DNA from 4 places in the Kitasatospora sp. NPDC057940 genome. Region 1 is predicted to be linked to each of the others. Evidence: riboswitches for the same ligand, from Rfam matches in the RefSeq annotation. Region 1 holds a riboswitch; each other region holds the start of a gene.
What was found. Region 1 has a riboswitch for cobalamin ahead of metE (5-methyltetrahydropteroyltriglutamate--homocysteine S-methyltransferase). Riboswitches for the same ligand answer to the same signal wherever they lie in the genome.
Positions count from the first base shown of each region.

Region 2: another riboswitch for cobalamin. It lies ahead of ACFVTF_RS30490 (FecCD family ABC transporter permease); the one in region 1 lies ahead of metE (5-methyltetrahydropteroyltriglutamate--homocysteine S-methyltransferase).
Region 3: another riboswitch for cobalamin. It lies ahead of ACFVTF_RS24215 (HoxN/HupN/NixA family nickel/cobalt transporter); the one in region 1 lies ahead of metE (5-methyltetrahydropteroyltriglutamate--homocysteine S-methyltransferase).
Region 4: another riboswitch for cobalamin. It lies ahead of ACFVTF_RS35245 (ribonucleoside-diphosphate reductase subunit alpha); the one in region 1 lies ahead of metE (5-methyltetrahydropteroyltriglutamate--homocysteine S-methyltransferase).

Region 1 covers NZ_JBHVPH010000003.1:368,056-371,805, reverse strand. Annotated here, with positions in the region: gene ACFVTF_RS07520 (ABC transporter ATP-binding protein) at 1-78, shown strand, start outside; gene ACFVTF_RS07515 (ECF transporter S component) at 75-1,016, shown strand; cobalamin riboswitch at 1,046-1,268, shown strand; gene metE (5-methyltetrahydropteroyltriglutamate--homocysteine S-methyltransferase) at 1,433-3,748, shown strand.
Region 2 covers NZ_JBHVPH010000026.1:102,494-106,243, forward strand. Annotated here, with positions in the region: gene ACFVTF_RS30470 (amino acid ABC transporter ATP-binding protein) at 1-10, shown strand, start outside; gene ACFVTF_RS30475 (CGNR zinc finger domain-containing protein) at 124-714, shown strand; gene sodX (nickel-type superoxide dismutase maturation protease) at 756-1,190, opposite strand; gene sodN (superoxide dismutase, Ni) at 1,414-1,809, shown strand; cobalamin riboswitch at 1,898-2,037, shown strand; gene ACFVTF_RS30490 (FecCD family ABC transporter permease) at 2,127-3,209, shown strand; gene ACFVTF_RS30495 (ABC transporter ATP-binding protein) at 3,209-3,750, shown strand, end outside.
Region 3 covers NZ_JBHVPH010000017.1:62,577-66,326, forward strand. Annotated here, with positions in the region: gene ACFVTF_RS24205 (Fpg/Nei family DNA glycosylase) at 1-623, shown strand, start outside; gene ACFVTF_RS24210 (ArsR/SmtB family transcription factor) at 643-1,026, opposite strand; cobalamin riboswitch at 1,108-1,322, shown strand; gene ACFVTF_RS24215 (HoxN/HupN/NixA family nickel/cobalt transporter) at 1,352-2,467, shown strand; gene ACFVTF_RS24220 (type B 50S ribosomal protein L31) at 2,570-2,818, opposite strand; gene rpmG (50S ribosomal protein L33) at 2,897-3,061, opposite strand; gene rpmB (50S ribosomal protein L28) at 3,187-3,423, shown strand; gene rpsN (30S ribosomal protein S14) at 3,423-3,728, shown strand; gene ACFVTF_RS24240 (CobW family GTP-binding protein) at 3,725-3,750, shown strand, end outside.
Region 4 covers NZ_JBHVPH010000039.1:15,440-19,189, forward strand. Annotated here, with positions in the region: gene ACFVTF_RS35240 (hypothetical protein) at 1-946, opposite strand, end outside; cobalamin riboswitch at 1,390-1,532, shown strand; gene ACFVTF_RS35245 (ribonucleoside-diphosphate reductase subunit alpha) at 1,724-3,750, shown strand, end outside.

The sequences.
Region 1 (3,750 bases):
AAGATCCTCGCCCCGCTGCCCTACCTGACCACCCGGCAGGTGGCCGAGGCCCTGGAACCCGCCGAGGCCGCCCGGTGAGCGCCGTCCGGATCCCCGGCCGGGCCCGCGTCGTCGCGGCCCTGGCCGCCTTCATCGGCCTGGTCGCCTTCACCTGGCCGTTCGTCGTCGCCCCCGGAAAGTTCGGCTCCTCCTACGCCCCGCCGCTGATCTTCGGCGCCCTGCTGGTCCTGGTGCTCGCCGTCGTCATCGCCGAGATCGCGGCCGGCGGCATCGACGCCAAGGCCCTCGCCATGCTCGGCGTCCTGTCCGCCGTCAACGCCGGGCTGCGCCCGCTCGGCGCCGGCACCGCCGGGGTGGAGACGGTCTTCTTCATCCTCGTCCTGGCCGGCCGGGTCTTCGGCCCGGGCTTCGGGTTCACCCTCGGCTGCACCTCGCTGTTCGCCTCCGCGCTGCTCACCGGCGGCGTCGGCCCCTGGATGCCGTACCAGATGTTCGGCTGCGCGTTCGTCGGCATGCTCGCCGGGCTCCTGCCGAGGACCCGGCGGCGGCGCTGGGAGGTGGCGATGCTGGCCGCGTACGGGGCGTTCTCCGGGTACCTCTTCGGCTTCCTCCTCAACCTCTCCTTCTGGCCGTTCTCCACCGACCCGAACAGTTCCATCGCCTACCTGCCCGGCCTGCCCTTCACCGAGCAGTGGCACCGCTACCTGCTCTTCGACCTCGCCACCTCGCTCGGCTGGGACACCGGCCGGGCCGTCACCACCTTCACCGCCGTGCTCGTCGTCGGCCCGGCCGTCCTCACCGTCTTCCGACGCGCGGCCCGCCGCGCCAACTTCGAGCCCACGGTGCGCTTCGAAGCCCCGGACGCCCCGGACGCCCCGGACGCCTCGGACGCCTCGGACGGTCGACGAGCCGCCGCGAACGGCACCGCGAACGGCACCGCCGTCGGCACCGCCATCGGCTCCGTGAACGGCACCGCGAACGGCGAGGGAGTCTCACCATCCGGACGGCTTCCGTGAATTCCGCGTCGGCCCCGGCGGTTTGCCCCTAAGCTGGCGACGCAGCTGGTTCGTCCTGCCCGCCAGGCAGGACGTCGCAAGAGGGAACCCGGTGGGAATCCGGGACTGCCCCGCAGCGGTGAGTGGGAACGACCGCCGTCATACGCACTGGACCCGGGACGGGTCTGGGAAGCGATGGCCAGTAGGTACCGGACGCCGACAGGCCCGGTGCGCCCACGAGTCCGAAGACCTGCCCGTTGCCCGCCCGCGGACCGTTCCGCGTGCGGATATCCCGGTGACCTCGTGGGCGGGTCGGCGACCATACCAGGCGGGTCCGGCACGCGCATCGACGTGAGCCGCCGTCCGGTTCGTCATCCCTTCGCGTCCTCGTCCCGTCCCCGGGTGCTTGAGGAGCCAGACTCGCGAAGGAGAGTCCCTTGACCACGAAGTCCGCAGCCGCGGCAACCAGGGCCACCGTGTACGGCTACCCCCGGCAGGGCCAGGGCCGGGAGCTGAAGAAGGCCATCGAGGGCTACTGGAAGGGCACGGTCACCGCCGACGCCCTGCGGGAGACGGCGGTCGGCCTGCGCCGGGAGAACTGGGCACAGCTCGCCCGGGCCGGGGTCCTGGAAGTACCCACCGGCGACTTCTCGTTCTACGACCACGTACTGGACACCACGGTCGCCGTCGGCGCGATCCCGGCCCGCCACCGGGCGGCCGTCGAGGCGGACGCGCTGGACGGCTACTTCGCCATGGCGCGCGGCACCCAGGAGGTCGCGCCGCTGGAGATGACCAAGTGGTTCGACACCAACTACCACTACCTGGTGCCCGAACTCGGCCCGGACACCGTCTTCACCGCGGACCCGGCCAAGGCCGTCGGGGAGTTCCGGGAGGCGCTGGCGCTCGGCCACACCGCACGCCCCGTGCTCGTCGGCCCCCTCACCTACCTGCTGCTCGCCAAGCCCGCCCCCGGTGTCGCCGAGGACTTCCAGCCGATCACCCTGCTGGACCGGCTGCTGCCCGTCTACGCGCAGCTGCTGGCGGACCTGAAGGCGGCCGGCGCCGAGTGGGTGCAGCTGGACGAGCCCGCGCTGGTGCAGGACCGCACCCCGGCCGAGCTGAACACCGCCGCCCGCGCCTACCGTGAGCTGGGCGGCCTGGCGGACCGTCCGAAGCTGCTGGTCGCGAGCTACTTCGACCGCCTGGGCGAGGCCCTGCCGGTGCTGGCCAAGGCCCCGGTCGAGGGCCTGGCGCTGGACTTCACGGGGCCCGCCGCGGCGAACCTGGACGATCTGGCCGCCGTCGGCGGGCTGCCCGGCAAGCGGCTGGTCGCCGGGGTGGTCGACGGCCGCAACATCTGGATCAACGACCTGGAGAAGTCGCTGGCCACCCTGGCGACCCTGCTGGGCCTGGCCGAGCGGGTCGACGTCGCCCCGTCCTGCTCCCTGCTGCACGTGCCGCTGGACGCCGCCGCCGAACGCGACGTCGACCCGCAGATCCTGCGCTGGCTCGCCTTCGCCAAGCAGAAGGCCAGGGAGGTGTCGCTGCTGGCCCGGGGCCTGCGCGAGGGCACGGGGGCGATCGCCGCCGACCTCGCCGCCAACCGCGCCGACCTCGCCTCGCGCGCCAACTCCCCGATCACCCACGACCCGGCGGTGCGTGCCCGCACCGCCGCCGTCACCGCCGACGACACCCGCCGCGCCCAGGCCTACCCGCAGCGGGCCGAGGCCCAGCGCGCCAGGCTCGGCCTGCCGCTGCTGCCGACCACCACCATCGGCTCGTTCCCGCAGACCTCCGAACTGCGGGTCGCGCGGGCCGACCTCACGGCGGGCCGGATCGACGCGGCGGCCTACCGGGAGCGGATGGAGACCGAGGTCCGGGAGGTCATCGCCTTCCAGGAGAAGGCCGGACTGGACGTCCTGGTGCACGGCGAGCCCGAGCGCAACGACATGGTCCAGTACTTCGCCGAACAGCTCACCGGCTACCTCGCCACCCGGCACGGCTGGGTGCAGTCCTACGGCACCCGGTACGTGCGCCCGCCGGTCCTGGCCGGGGACATCTCCCGCCCGCACCCGATGACCGTCGACTGGTTCGGCTACGCGCAGGGCCTCACCGACCGCCCGGTCAAGGGCATGCTCACCGGCCCCGTCACGATGCTCGCCTGGTCCTTCGTCCGCGACGACCAGCCGCTCGGCGACACCGCCCGCCAGGTCGCCCTCGCCCTGCGCGACGAGGTCACCGACCTGGAGGCCGCCGGCGCGGCCGTCGTCCAGGTCGACGAGCCGGCCCTGCGCGAGACCCTGCCGCTGCGCGCCGCCGACCGCCCGGCGTACCTGGAGTGGGCCACCGAGTCCTTCCGCCTGGCCACCTCGGGCGTCCGCGCCGACACCCAGGTCCACACCCACATGTGCTACGCCGAGTTCGGCGCGATCATGACGGCGATCGACGAGCTCGACGCGGACGTCATCTCGCTGGAGGCCACCCGCTCGCACATGGAGGTCGCCGGCGAACTCGCCGGGGCCGGCTACCCGCGCGAGGTCGGCCCGGGCGTCTGGGACATCCACTCCCCGCGCGTCCCCAGCACCGAGGAGGCCGTGGAACTGCTGCGCGCGGGCCTCGCGGCCATCCCCGCCGAGCGGCTGTGGGTCAACCCCGACTGCGGCCTGAAGACCCGCGGCTGGACGGAGACCCGCGCCTCGCTCGACAGCCTCGTCGGCGCCGCCCGCCACCTGCGCGCGGAGCTCGCCGGCTGACC
Region 2 (3,750 bases), on a different contig from region 1:
GGTGCTGTAGAACCGTACCGACCGGCGCCCGGCAGGCTGCTCCTGCCGGGCGCCGACGTTTTCCCCACCCAGGTAATAGGCTGGACGCAATCAGCCCGTTACCGACCTTCTGGAAGGACCTCCGTGGAGCTCGCCTCTTACGCCGATCTCGCCGTTCGGCTGGTGAACACCGAGGAGCCCGGGCGCGGCACCGACACCCTGACGTCCGTGGACGCGGTGCGCGGCCTGTTCTCCGACTCCTCGCGGGCCGCCGCACAGGCCGACGAGTCCGACCTGCCCCGGCTGCGGGCGGTGCGGACCAGGCTGCGCGGGGTCTTCGAGGCCGCCGCCGAGGGCGACGAGATCCGGGGCGTCGACCTGCTGAACAGCCTGCTGATGGAGTACCCGGTCAGCCCGCTGGTCTCCGGGCACGACTACCTGGACGACGCCGGCCGGCCGCGCTGGCACCTGCACCTGGCCGACAACTCGCCCACCGCCACCGCGCACTTCAGCGCGGTCGCCTGCATGGGCCTGGCCGTCCACCTGACCGAGCTGGGCGCCGACCGGCTCGGCATCTGCCAGGCCGCGCCCTGCCGCAACGCCTACCTGGACACCTCGACCAACCGCTCCCGCCGCTACTGCTCGGACCGCTGCGCGACCCGCGCCAACGTCGCCGCGTACCGGGCCCGCAAGCGCCAGGAGGCCGAGGCCGCGGCACTCGGCGCCGCCGGCTAGGCACTGGCCGGGCCGGGCAGGGCAGGGCAGGGCTCAGAGGGTCAGAGCTCGTCCGCCCAGACGCCCAGGCGGCGGGCCAGGCCCGGCACCCGGGCCAGCCGGGTGCCCAGCAGCAGCCGCTCCAGCCGCCGCCCCGGCGCCAGCCAGGCCGGGCGCGGGCGCAGCCGCAGCAGCACCCGGCCGAGCACCAGCTCGTCCGGGACCGGGCCGTAGCTGCGGCTGTCGCTGTCCACCGGCCGGTTGTCGGACAGCAGCCACCAGCCCCTCGGACGCCGCTCGGCGGCCCGCTTCACCACCAGCAGGTCCTGCTGGAAGGGGTGCCGGAAGAGCACCACCGCGCCGGGCCGGATCGGCGCGCCGTAGCGCACCAGCAGCTGGTCGCCCTCGCGCAGGGTCGGGACCATCGACGGGCCCGCCACGTCGACCAGCCCGAACGGCACCGCGCCGCCGCCCCGCCCCCGGGGTTCCGTGCCCATCGGTTCCGCGCCCGCCGGTTCCGTGCTCCGCGCCACGACTCCTCCTCCCGGACCGCCCGGTCCCAGTCTGCCGTACGGACCGTCACCCCGTTCGATCCGTTCGATGTCCGGATTACCCCGGTTCCGGGTCCGCCTTTTGCCCTAGGCCCACCGCCCGATCGCGAAACCCCGGGTGCGGAAGGGTAATCTCGGGCGCGGGAAGACGATCTAAGGAAGGACTCCCATGTTCTCTCGTCTGTTTGCACCGCGCGCCACCGCCCACGCCCACTGTGACCTGCCCTGCGGCGTGTACGACCCGGCGCAGGCCCGGATCGAGGCCGAGTCGGTCAAGGGCACCCAGGAGAAGTACCAGGCCAACGAGGACCCGGCTTTCCGCACCCGCGCCCTGATCATCAAGGAGCAGCGTGCCGAGGCCGTCAAGCACCACATCTCGGTGCTGTGGAGCGACTACTTCAAGGCCCCGCACTTCGAGAAGTACCCGCAGCTGCACCAGCTGATCAACGACACCCTGAAGGCCGCCTCGGCCGCCAAGGCGTCCACCGACCCCGCCACCGGCCAGGCCCTGCTGGACCTGATCGCCGAGGTCGACAAGATCTTCTGGGAGACCAAGCAGGCCTGAGCCTGACGCGTCGCCACCCGACCGCCCCCGTCCGCGAGCCCGGACGGGGGCGGTCGTGCGTCCACGCCCCATCCGGGCCCGGTAAGGGTTGCCTAGCCTTTGTGGCTGTTATGCTGCCAGGGCGTCCGAGGGGGAAGTCCGGTGCGAATCCGGCGCTGACCCGCAACGGTGAGCGCGGCCCTGGTGGCCGCGCCAGCCCGATCGCCCCCGGCCGCTGAACTCCCGACAACTCGCCGTGGACTGCGAGGGGATGGCGCCCGGACCCGCCCCCGACCGGTGCCTCCCCCGCGCACCCGCGGCCCGAGGCAAGGCGCACCGTGAGCAGCACCGCAGCCGCGGGCAGTGGCGCAACGAGCCCGCCCGCCCGCCGAATACCCGCCCTCCCGCTCGCCGTCGGCCTGGCCGCCGCCCTGCTGCTCTCGCTGCTCTGCGGCGTGGCGCTGGGCGCCTCCGGGATCGGCCTGCCCCGCGCCCTGCGGCTGCTGGCCGCCGGGCTGACGGGCGGACGGCTGGAGGCGGAGGAGGCCGCCGCCTACGCGATCGTCTGGGAGATCCGGCTGCCGCGCGCCGTACTGGCCGCCGTGGTCGGCGCCGGGCTGGCCGCCACCGGGGTCGCCGTCCAGGCCCTGGTGCGCAACGCGCTGGCCGACCCGTTCGTGCTCGGCATCTCCTCCGGCGCGGCCGTCGGCGCCAACGCCGTGCTGCTGCTCGGCGCCTTCGCCTCGCTCGGGGTGTGGGCGATCTCGGCCTCCGCGTTCGGCTCCGCGCTGGTCGCCATGGTGCTGGTCTACCTCGCGGCGCGCACGGCCTACGGGCTCACCCCGCTGCGGCTGGTGCTCACCGGCACCGCGCTCTCCTACGGCTTCTCCGCCGTCACCGCGCTGATGGTCTTCGCGGCCGCCCGCGGCGAGGCCGCCCGGGACGCCATGATGTGGCTGCTCGGCAGCCTCGGCGGCGCCACCTGGGGCTCGGTGCCGATCGCCGCCGCCACCGTGCTGGCCGGCCTGGCGTACCTGGCCTGCGCCGCCGGCCGGCTGGACGCGCTCGCGATGGGCGACGAGACGGCCGCCTCGCTGGGCGTGGACCCGGACCGGCTGCGCCGCGAGCTGTTCGTGGTGACCGCCGCCGTCACCGGCACGGTGGTGGCCGTCAGCGGGGCGATCGGCTTCGTCGGGCTGATGGTGCCGCACCTGGCCCGGATGCTGGTCGGCGCCGGGCACCGCCGGGTGCTGCTGGTCGCGCCGCTCGCCGGGGCGCTGCTGCTGGTCTGGGTGGACATCGTCTCGCGCACCCTGCTGGCGCCCGCCGAACTGCCGGTCGGGGTGGTCACCGCGGTGCTCGGGGTGCCCAGTTTCCTGCTGCTGATGCGCCGTCGCGGCTATTCCTTCGGAGGCCGCTGATGGATCTCGCCCTGGACTCCGTCTCGGTCGAGCTGGCCGGCGCCCGGCTGGTCCACGACGTCACCCTGGACGCCGCCGCCGGGCAGGTGGTCGGGCTGGTCGGGCCGAACGGCAGCGGCAAGTCGACGCTGCTGCGCTGCGTCTACCGGGCGCTGCGGCCGGCCGCCGGGGCCGTCCGGCTGGACGGCGCGGACCTGCACGCGCTGACCACGCGCGAGGCCGCCCGGCGGGTGGCCGCACTCCCCCAGGAGCACTCCGCCGAGTTCGACTTCACGGTGGCCGAGGTGGTCGCCATGGGCCGGCTGCCGCACCGGCGCGGTCTGGGTCCTGTCCTGGGCGGCCCGGGCGCGGACGACCACGCGCGCTGCACCGAGGCGCTGCGCAGGGTCGGCGCCGAGCAGTTGGCCGAGCGGGGCTTCCTGAGCCTGTCCGGCGGCGAGAAGCAGCGGGTGCTGATCGCCCGCGCGCTGGTCCAGGAGCCCCGGCTGCTGGTGCTGGACGAGCCCACCAACCACCTGGACATCGCCCACCAGTTGGACGT
Region 3 (3,750 bases), on a different contig from region 1:
GGGTGCACGTCCACCTCGGCCTCTACGGCGGCTTCGCCTTCGGCACCGGGCCCGCGCCCGAGCCGGTCGGCCTGGTCCGGCTGCGGCTGGCCAACGACGACGGCTACGCCGACCTGCGCGGGCCCAACACCTGCGCGCTGGTCACCGATGCGGAGAAGGCCGCCGTCGCGGCCCGGCTGGGCCCCGACCCGCTGCGCGCCGACGCCGACCCGCAGGCCGCCTGGCGCCGGATATCGGCCAGCCGGACGACCGTCGCCGCGCTGCTGATGGACCAGAAGGTGCTGGCCGGGGTGGGCAACGTCTACCGGGCCGAGGTGCTGTTCCGCCACGGGATCAACCCGCACCGCGCCGGCCGCGACCTCACCCGGGCCGAGTGGGACGCGATCTGGGCCGACCTGGTCGCCCTGATGCACGAGGGCGTCGGCGCGGGCCGGATCGACACCGTCCGCCCCGAGCACACCCCCGAGGCGATGGGCCGCCCGCCGCGCGTCGACGACCACGGCGGTGAGGTGTACGTCTACCGGCGGGCCGCGATGCCCTGCCTGGTCTGCGGCACCGACGTCCGGACGGAGCAGCACGCCGCGCGCAACCTCTTCTGGTGCCCCGCCTGCCAGGCGGCCTGACCGGGCACTGTCCGGCCGGTCAGCCGACGGCCGTGCTGGGCTCGTGGTGTTCGGCGGCGGCGCACGCGTCGAGGAGGGGGCGCAGGGCCTCGTCCACGAGCCGGTAGCGCACGACCCGTCCGTCCTTGTCCCCGGCGACCACGCCCGCGGTGCGGAGCAGCCGCAGGGCCTGGGACACGGCGGGGTCGCGCATGCCGGTGGCGACGGCGAGGTCGGAGACGGCGAGCGGGCCGGCCCGGTGGAGGGCGAGCAGGAGGGCGAGCCGCCCGGGGTCGGCGAGCAGGGAGAACCGCTCGGCCCAGGTGCGGACGTGCGCGGGGTCGCCGATCGCGGCGATGGCCTCGCAGACCCGGTGTCCGTCGATGGTGCGGTGGCCCGCGCGGTCGGCCGGTACGAGATGCATGCGCACATTGTTGCAGGAGGGGGCCTGTGATCCTGGACACCTGCGCAGGTACGCAGCCTTGCAAGGGTGGGTCCTGGCCCCTACGGTGTTCCCCGCCGTGGTGCTCGGGAAGACCGGTGACGGATCCTCAGGGGTCCCAGTCCGGAGCGGCCCTCGCCACTGTGATCGGGCCATCGTGATCGTCGACGATGGAGAGACGTCCGTACCCACGACGCCACTGGGAGCCTCGCGCACCTGGGAAGGCGGGTACGGGACCCCCGTAAGCCAGGAGACCGGCCACGGCATCTCACGAAGTGTTTCCACGAGGTGCTGGAGCGTGACCCGAATGACCTTGCCCGAAACCGCCGCGGCTGCCGAGGCACCGGCGACACCGTCCGTGCTGCCCACGTTCCGCTGGAAGCGCGAGGACACCGTCCGTACGGCCGGGCTGATGGGGGTGATCCTGGCCATGCACGTGGTGGCCTTCGGGACGCTCATCTTCCTGGTCGCGCCCCACAACTACGCGGTCGGCACCCAGGTCTTCGGGGTGGGCCTCGGGATCACCGCGTACACCCTCGGCATGCGGCACGCCTTCGACGCCGACCACATCGCGGTGATCGACAACACCACCCGCAAGCTGATGGCGGACGGCAAGCGGCCGGTCTCGGTCGGCTTCTGGTTCGCCCTCGGGCACTCCTCGATGGTGGTGCTGATGGCCGCCCTGGTGGCGGGCGGCGCGCAGCTGGCCAGCACGCTGATGGACGACGACTCGACCACCCACAAGTGGCTCGGGATGGTCGGCACGACGGCCTCCGGCGCGTTCCTCTACCTGATCGGCGCGCTCAACCTGGCCGCGCTGCTCGGCATACTCAAGGTGTTCCGGGCGATGCGGGCCGGGTCGTACGACGAGGCGCAGCTGGAGGAGCACCTCAACTCGCGCGGCTTCATGGCCCGGGTGCTGAACCGGGCGACCCGGTCGATCACCCGGCCCGGGCAGATGTTCCCGGTGGGCATGGTGCTGGGGCTGGGCTTCGACACCGCGACCGAGGTCACCCTGATGGTGATGGCCGGGTCGGGCGCGGCGGCCGGGCTGCCCTGGTACGCGATCGTCTGCCTGCCGCTGCTGTTCGCGGCCGGGATGAGCCTGTTCGACACCCTGGACGGGACGTTCATGAACTTCGCGTACCAGTGGGCCTTCGCCAACCCGGTCCGGAAGGTGTACTACAACCTGACGATCACTGGGCTGTCGATCGCGGTGGCCTTCGTCATCGGCACCATCGAACTGGTCGGCGTGCTGCACGAGAAGCTCGATCTGACCGACCCGGTCACCGGCTGGATCGCGGGCATCTCGCTGGACAACGTCGGCTACGCGATCGCCGGGCTGTTCGTGGTGGTCTGGGCCGCGGCGATCGCCTACTGGAAGCTGGCCCGGGTGGAGAAACGCTGGGCGGCCGCCGAGTAGCGACGGCCGCGATCAGCGACGGCAGCGAACAGCGAGCAGCGACGGCGCCTCCCCCGGGATCCCGGGGGGGGGCGCCGTTTCGTCGCTGCGGGGCGTTGCCGGTCAGTGCCGGTCGCCGTAGCGCCGGCGGAACCGCTCGACCCGGCCGGCGGTGTCCATGACGCGGGACTGGCCGGTGTAGAAGGGGTGGCTGGCCGAGGAGGTCTCGACGTCGATCACCGGGTAGGTGTTGCCGTCCTCCCACTCGACGGTGCGGTCGCTGGTGACGGTCGACCGGGTGAGGAAGGCGAGGCCGCCGACCTTGTCGCGGAAGACGACGGGGCGGTAGGCGGGGTGGATGCCGGGCTTCATGGCGGGCTCCTTCGGGCGGGCTGGTGGGCTGGCTGGCGGGGTTCGGCTCGGGTGGGGTTCGGCTCGGGCGGGCGGGGTTCAGCGCTCTTCGCGGAAGTCGACGTGCCGGCGCGCGACCGGGTCGTACTTGCGCAGGACCATCCGGTCCGGGTCGTTGCGGCGGTTCTTGCGGGTCACGTACGTGTAGCCGGTGCCGGCGGTGGAGCGGAGCTTGATGACGGGGCGCAGTTCACTGCGGGCCATGGGTGTCCTCCCGGGTTGGCGGGGTGTTCGGGGCTGGGACGAAACCGTACATCGAAATGGAAGTCATTTTCATCTGGTGTAACGTGAGCTCCGTCCTGCCCATTCCCGGACGCCAGGGAGCACCCATGTCCGCCCACTGCCAACTCACCGGCCGCCGACCCGGATTCGGCAACGCGATCTCACACTCGCACCGCCGCACCCGCCGCCGCTTCGACCCCAACATCCAGCACAAGCGCTACTGGCTGCCCGGCGAGGGCCGGTACGTCCGGCTCACCCTCAGCGCCAAGGGCATCCGCACCATCGACACGATCGGCATCGAGGCCGCCGTCGCCCGCATCCGCGCCCGAGGGGGGAAGGTCTGATGGCCAAGCAGAGCAAGATCGCCAAGAACGAGCGGCGCCGCGCCGTCGTGGCCCGGTACGCCGAGCGCCGCGCCGAGCTCAAGCGGGTCATCGCCCACCCCGGCACCGCCCCCGCCGAACGCGCCGCCGCCCAGGCCGAACTCGCCCGCCAGCCCCGCGACGCCAGCGCCACCCGGATCCGCAACCGCGACGCCGTCGACGGCCGCCCCCGCGGCTACCTGCGCGCCTTCGGCCTCTCCCGGGTCAACCTGCGCGTCCACGCCCACGCCGGCCACCTGCCCGGCGTCCGCAAGGCCAGCTGGTGAGCGGCGTGGACGGGATCAAGCT
Region 4 (3,750 bases), on a different contig from region 1:
GCTCGCCGAAGCCGGCGGCCGCCGCGGTGGCGGCGGAGTCGGCGGCGTCGCCGCCCTTCGCCGAGCCCTCGACCGTGAAGTAGGCGTACCGGCCCAGGGTGTTGTGCGTGTTGGTGCAGCCCGGGGTGGCGCAGAAGGCCGGCGCGCCCGGCGCGACGGCGCCCTTGAGGTGGCCGGTGTAGCTCTTCATCGAGGTCTCGGCCTGGATCTTGTGGTCGAAGACCGCCACACCGACGGTCACCGCGCTGTCGCCGGAGACGTAGGTCGCCCGGAGCACCTTCTGGCAGCCTTGGTCACCGAGGACCTTGCCGAGCCCGCCGGTCGTCGAGTTCCCGTCCCAGCAGGGCGAGTCCAGCGAGACGAAGGTCCGGTTCCAGGTGGCGCCGTTGACCGTCACCTGGAGCGCGGAGAACAGTGCCCCCGCGTCCTGCGGCGCCGGGTCGGTGGCGGCCTCCCAGATCGGCTTCGACGGGTCGTCCGGCGCGCCGCCCGGGGTGCCGGACGGGTTCCCGCCCGGGGTCGCGGCGGCACTGGGCGCGGCGCTCTGGGCGGCACCCGATGCGGCGGAGGACGGCCGGCTGGAGGCCGAGGTGACCGGCCCGGCGACCGGCTTGTCGTCGCCGCCCTTCGTCAGCAGCACCGCCCCGCCCGCGATCAGTCCGCCGACCACGACGACCCCGACCGCCACGCCGAGGGCCCGCAGCCGGCGGCGGCGCTTGCCGTCCGCCGCGTTGCGGTCCGCCAGCGCCTCCCAGTTCGGCTCGGAGCGCTGCGGCGCCTGGGGCTGCGGGTACGACTGCGGGTGCTGCTGGGGATGCGGCTGGGAGTGTGCCTGCGGGTGCTGCTGGGGGTACGCCTGGGGGTTCGGCTGCCACTGCTGCCCCGGCTGCGGCAGCGGAGGCTGCCCCGGCGGACCGGGCTGCGCCACCGGCGGCGCGGGCGGCACCGGGGGCCCGTACGAGGCCGGCGGCGGCCCGAAGCCCCCGCTCGGCGGCAACACCGGACCGGGCACCACCGGCGGCTGCTGACCGTGCGCGCCTCCCGGCCCGGTGGGAGGCGTTCCCTGCGGACCCTGCCCGGGTGCGCCAGTTCCGTCGCTCACGCGCCCCCTCGCTTCGCTCGATGATCGCTTCGCGAAACGCGCCCCTCGGCGCTTCGCCCGCTCATGCGCCCAGATCGTAGGGCATGCCCCCGGCAACCGGTCCGCCCGGTGACCGTTCCGTATCGAAACCAGGACGACGGGGCCCGGAATCAGGGCGCCAGGGGCTCGGAATCGGGGCGCCGGGAGCCCGGATCCGAGGCGCCCCAAGGCCACGACCCGCCTCCTCCCGGCACCCCCGGTTATCGCTCCGACACACCGCGCCGTACTACATGTGGGGTCGCATCAGAGAGACACCACTAGATGTATGCTCAATCCTGCTGTCGATGCAGGGGAACCCGGTGCGAATCCGGGACTGCCCCGCAGCGGTGAGCGGGCGGCTCCAGCAGCCGCACCGCGAGTCCGAGTACCTGCCGACGGTGTGCGCACGGGCCCTCCCGCAGAGGCCGCGCCAGCACGAGAACCACCTTCCGGGCCTCGCGGGCGGGCCGGGGACGCCACTGTCGCGCGACGCTTCCTGCGTACGTGCCGTGCTCCCCTGCCCCGAACGGCCCGGTACCCCCCGAGCACCACCGCCGATCGCCGCCAGGAGAGAGCGCCTTGACCACCGCTGCCTCAGCCACCCTGCCCGCCCAGGGCACCGGCCCCGCCCCCACCGACCCGACGGTCTCCGACCCCGGTGGCGCGCTCCTTCGGCTGCTCACCGACCGCAGCGTCGATCTCCCCCAGGTGGACCCCGGCCATGTCGCCGCCGCCGCGCTGCGCGGCCGCCACGCCGGCTCGGACTTCGCCGAGCTGCGCGGGCTGGCCGTGGACGCCGCCGCGTCGATGATCGCCGAGGACCCCCAGTACTCGAAGCTCGCCGCCCGGCTGCTCGCCCTGGAGATCGTCGACGAGGCGAACAGCCAGGGCTCGCGCTCCTTCGCCGCCTCGATCGCCGTCGGCCACGCCGAGGGCCTGATCGGCGACACCACCGCCGCCTTCGTCGCCAAGCACGCCGCCGCCCTGGACGCGCTGATCGACGCCCACGGCGACGACCGCTTCGAGTACTTCGGCCTGCGCACCGTGCAGTCCCGCTACCTGCTGCGCCACCCGATCACCCGCAAGGTCATCGAGACCCCGCAGCACTTCCTGCTCCGCGTCGCCTGCGGCCTGGCGGTCGGCGACAGCGAGCAGTCGGTGCGCGAGGTCGCCGAGCTGTACGGCCTGATGAGCCGGCTGGAGTACCTGACCTCCTCGCCGACCCTGTTCAACTCCGGCACCCGGCACCCGCAGATGTCGAGCTGCTACCTGCTCGACTCCCCGCTGGACAACCTGGACTCGATCTACAACCGCTACGCGCAGATCGCCCGGCTGTCCAAGCACGCCGGCGGCATCGGCCTGTCCTACTCGCGCATCCGCTCGCGCGGCAGCCTGATCCGCGGCACCAACGGCAAGTCCAACGGCATCGTCCCGTTCCTGCGCACCCTCGACTCCTCGGTCGCCGCCGTCAACCAGGGCGGCCGCCGCAAGGGCGCGGCCTGCGTCTACCTGGAGACCTGGCACGCCGACATCGAGGAGTTCCTGGAGCTCCGCGACAACACCGGCGAGGAGGCGCGGCGCACCCACAACCTCAACCTGGCGCACTGGATCCCGGACGAGTTCATGCGCCGGGTCAACGCCAACGAGGACTGGTCGCTGTTCTCCCCCGCCGACGTGCCCGAGCTCGTCGACCTGTGGGGCTCCGACTTCGACGAGGCCTACCGCAAGGCCGAGCTGGCCGGCAAGGCCGTGCGCACCATCCCCGCGCAGACCCTGTACGCCCGGATGATGCGCACCCTGGCACAGACCGGCAACGGCTGGATGACCTTCAAGGACGCCTCCAACCGCGCCGCCAACCAGACCGCGCTCCCCGGCCGCACGGTGCACTCCTCGAACCTGTGCACCGAGATCCTGGAGGTCACGGACGACTCCGAGACCGCCGTCTGCAACCTCGGCTCGGTCAACCTCGGCGCCCACGTCGCCCCGGGGGCCTCCGTCGACGACCTGCTCGGCGCCATGGACTGGGAGCGCCTCGACGCCACCGTCCGCACCGCCGTGACGTTCCTCGACCGCGTGGTGGACATCAACTTCTACCCGACCACCGAGGCCGGCACCTCCAACTCCCGCTGGCGCCCGGTCGGCCTCGGCGTGATGGGCCTCCAGGACGTCTTCTTCAAGCTGCGGATCGACTTCGACTCCGCCGAGGCCGCGCGGCTGTCCACCCTCATCGCCGAGCGCATCATGCTCACCGCGTACGAGCGCTCCGCCGACCTGGCCGAGCAGCTGGGCCGCCACGAGGCCTACGGCGAGACCCGCGCCGCCCGCGGCGAGCTGCACATCGACCACTTCCCGACGGCCGCCCCGCAGTGGGCCGACCGCTGGACCGCGCTGCGCGCCCGCATCGCCGAGACCGGCCTGCGCAACTCGCTGCTGCTGGCCATCGCGCCGACCGCGACCATCGCGTCCATCGCCGGCGTCTACGAGTGCATCGAGCCGCAGGTCTCCAACCTGTTCAAGCGCGAGACGCTGTCCGGCGAGTTCCTCCAGGTCAACCCGTACCTGGTGCGCGAGCTCAAGGAGCTCGGCGTCTGGGACCAGCAGACCCGCGACGCCCTGCGCGAGGCCAACGG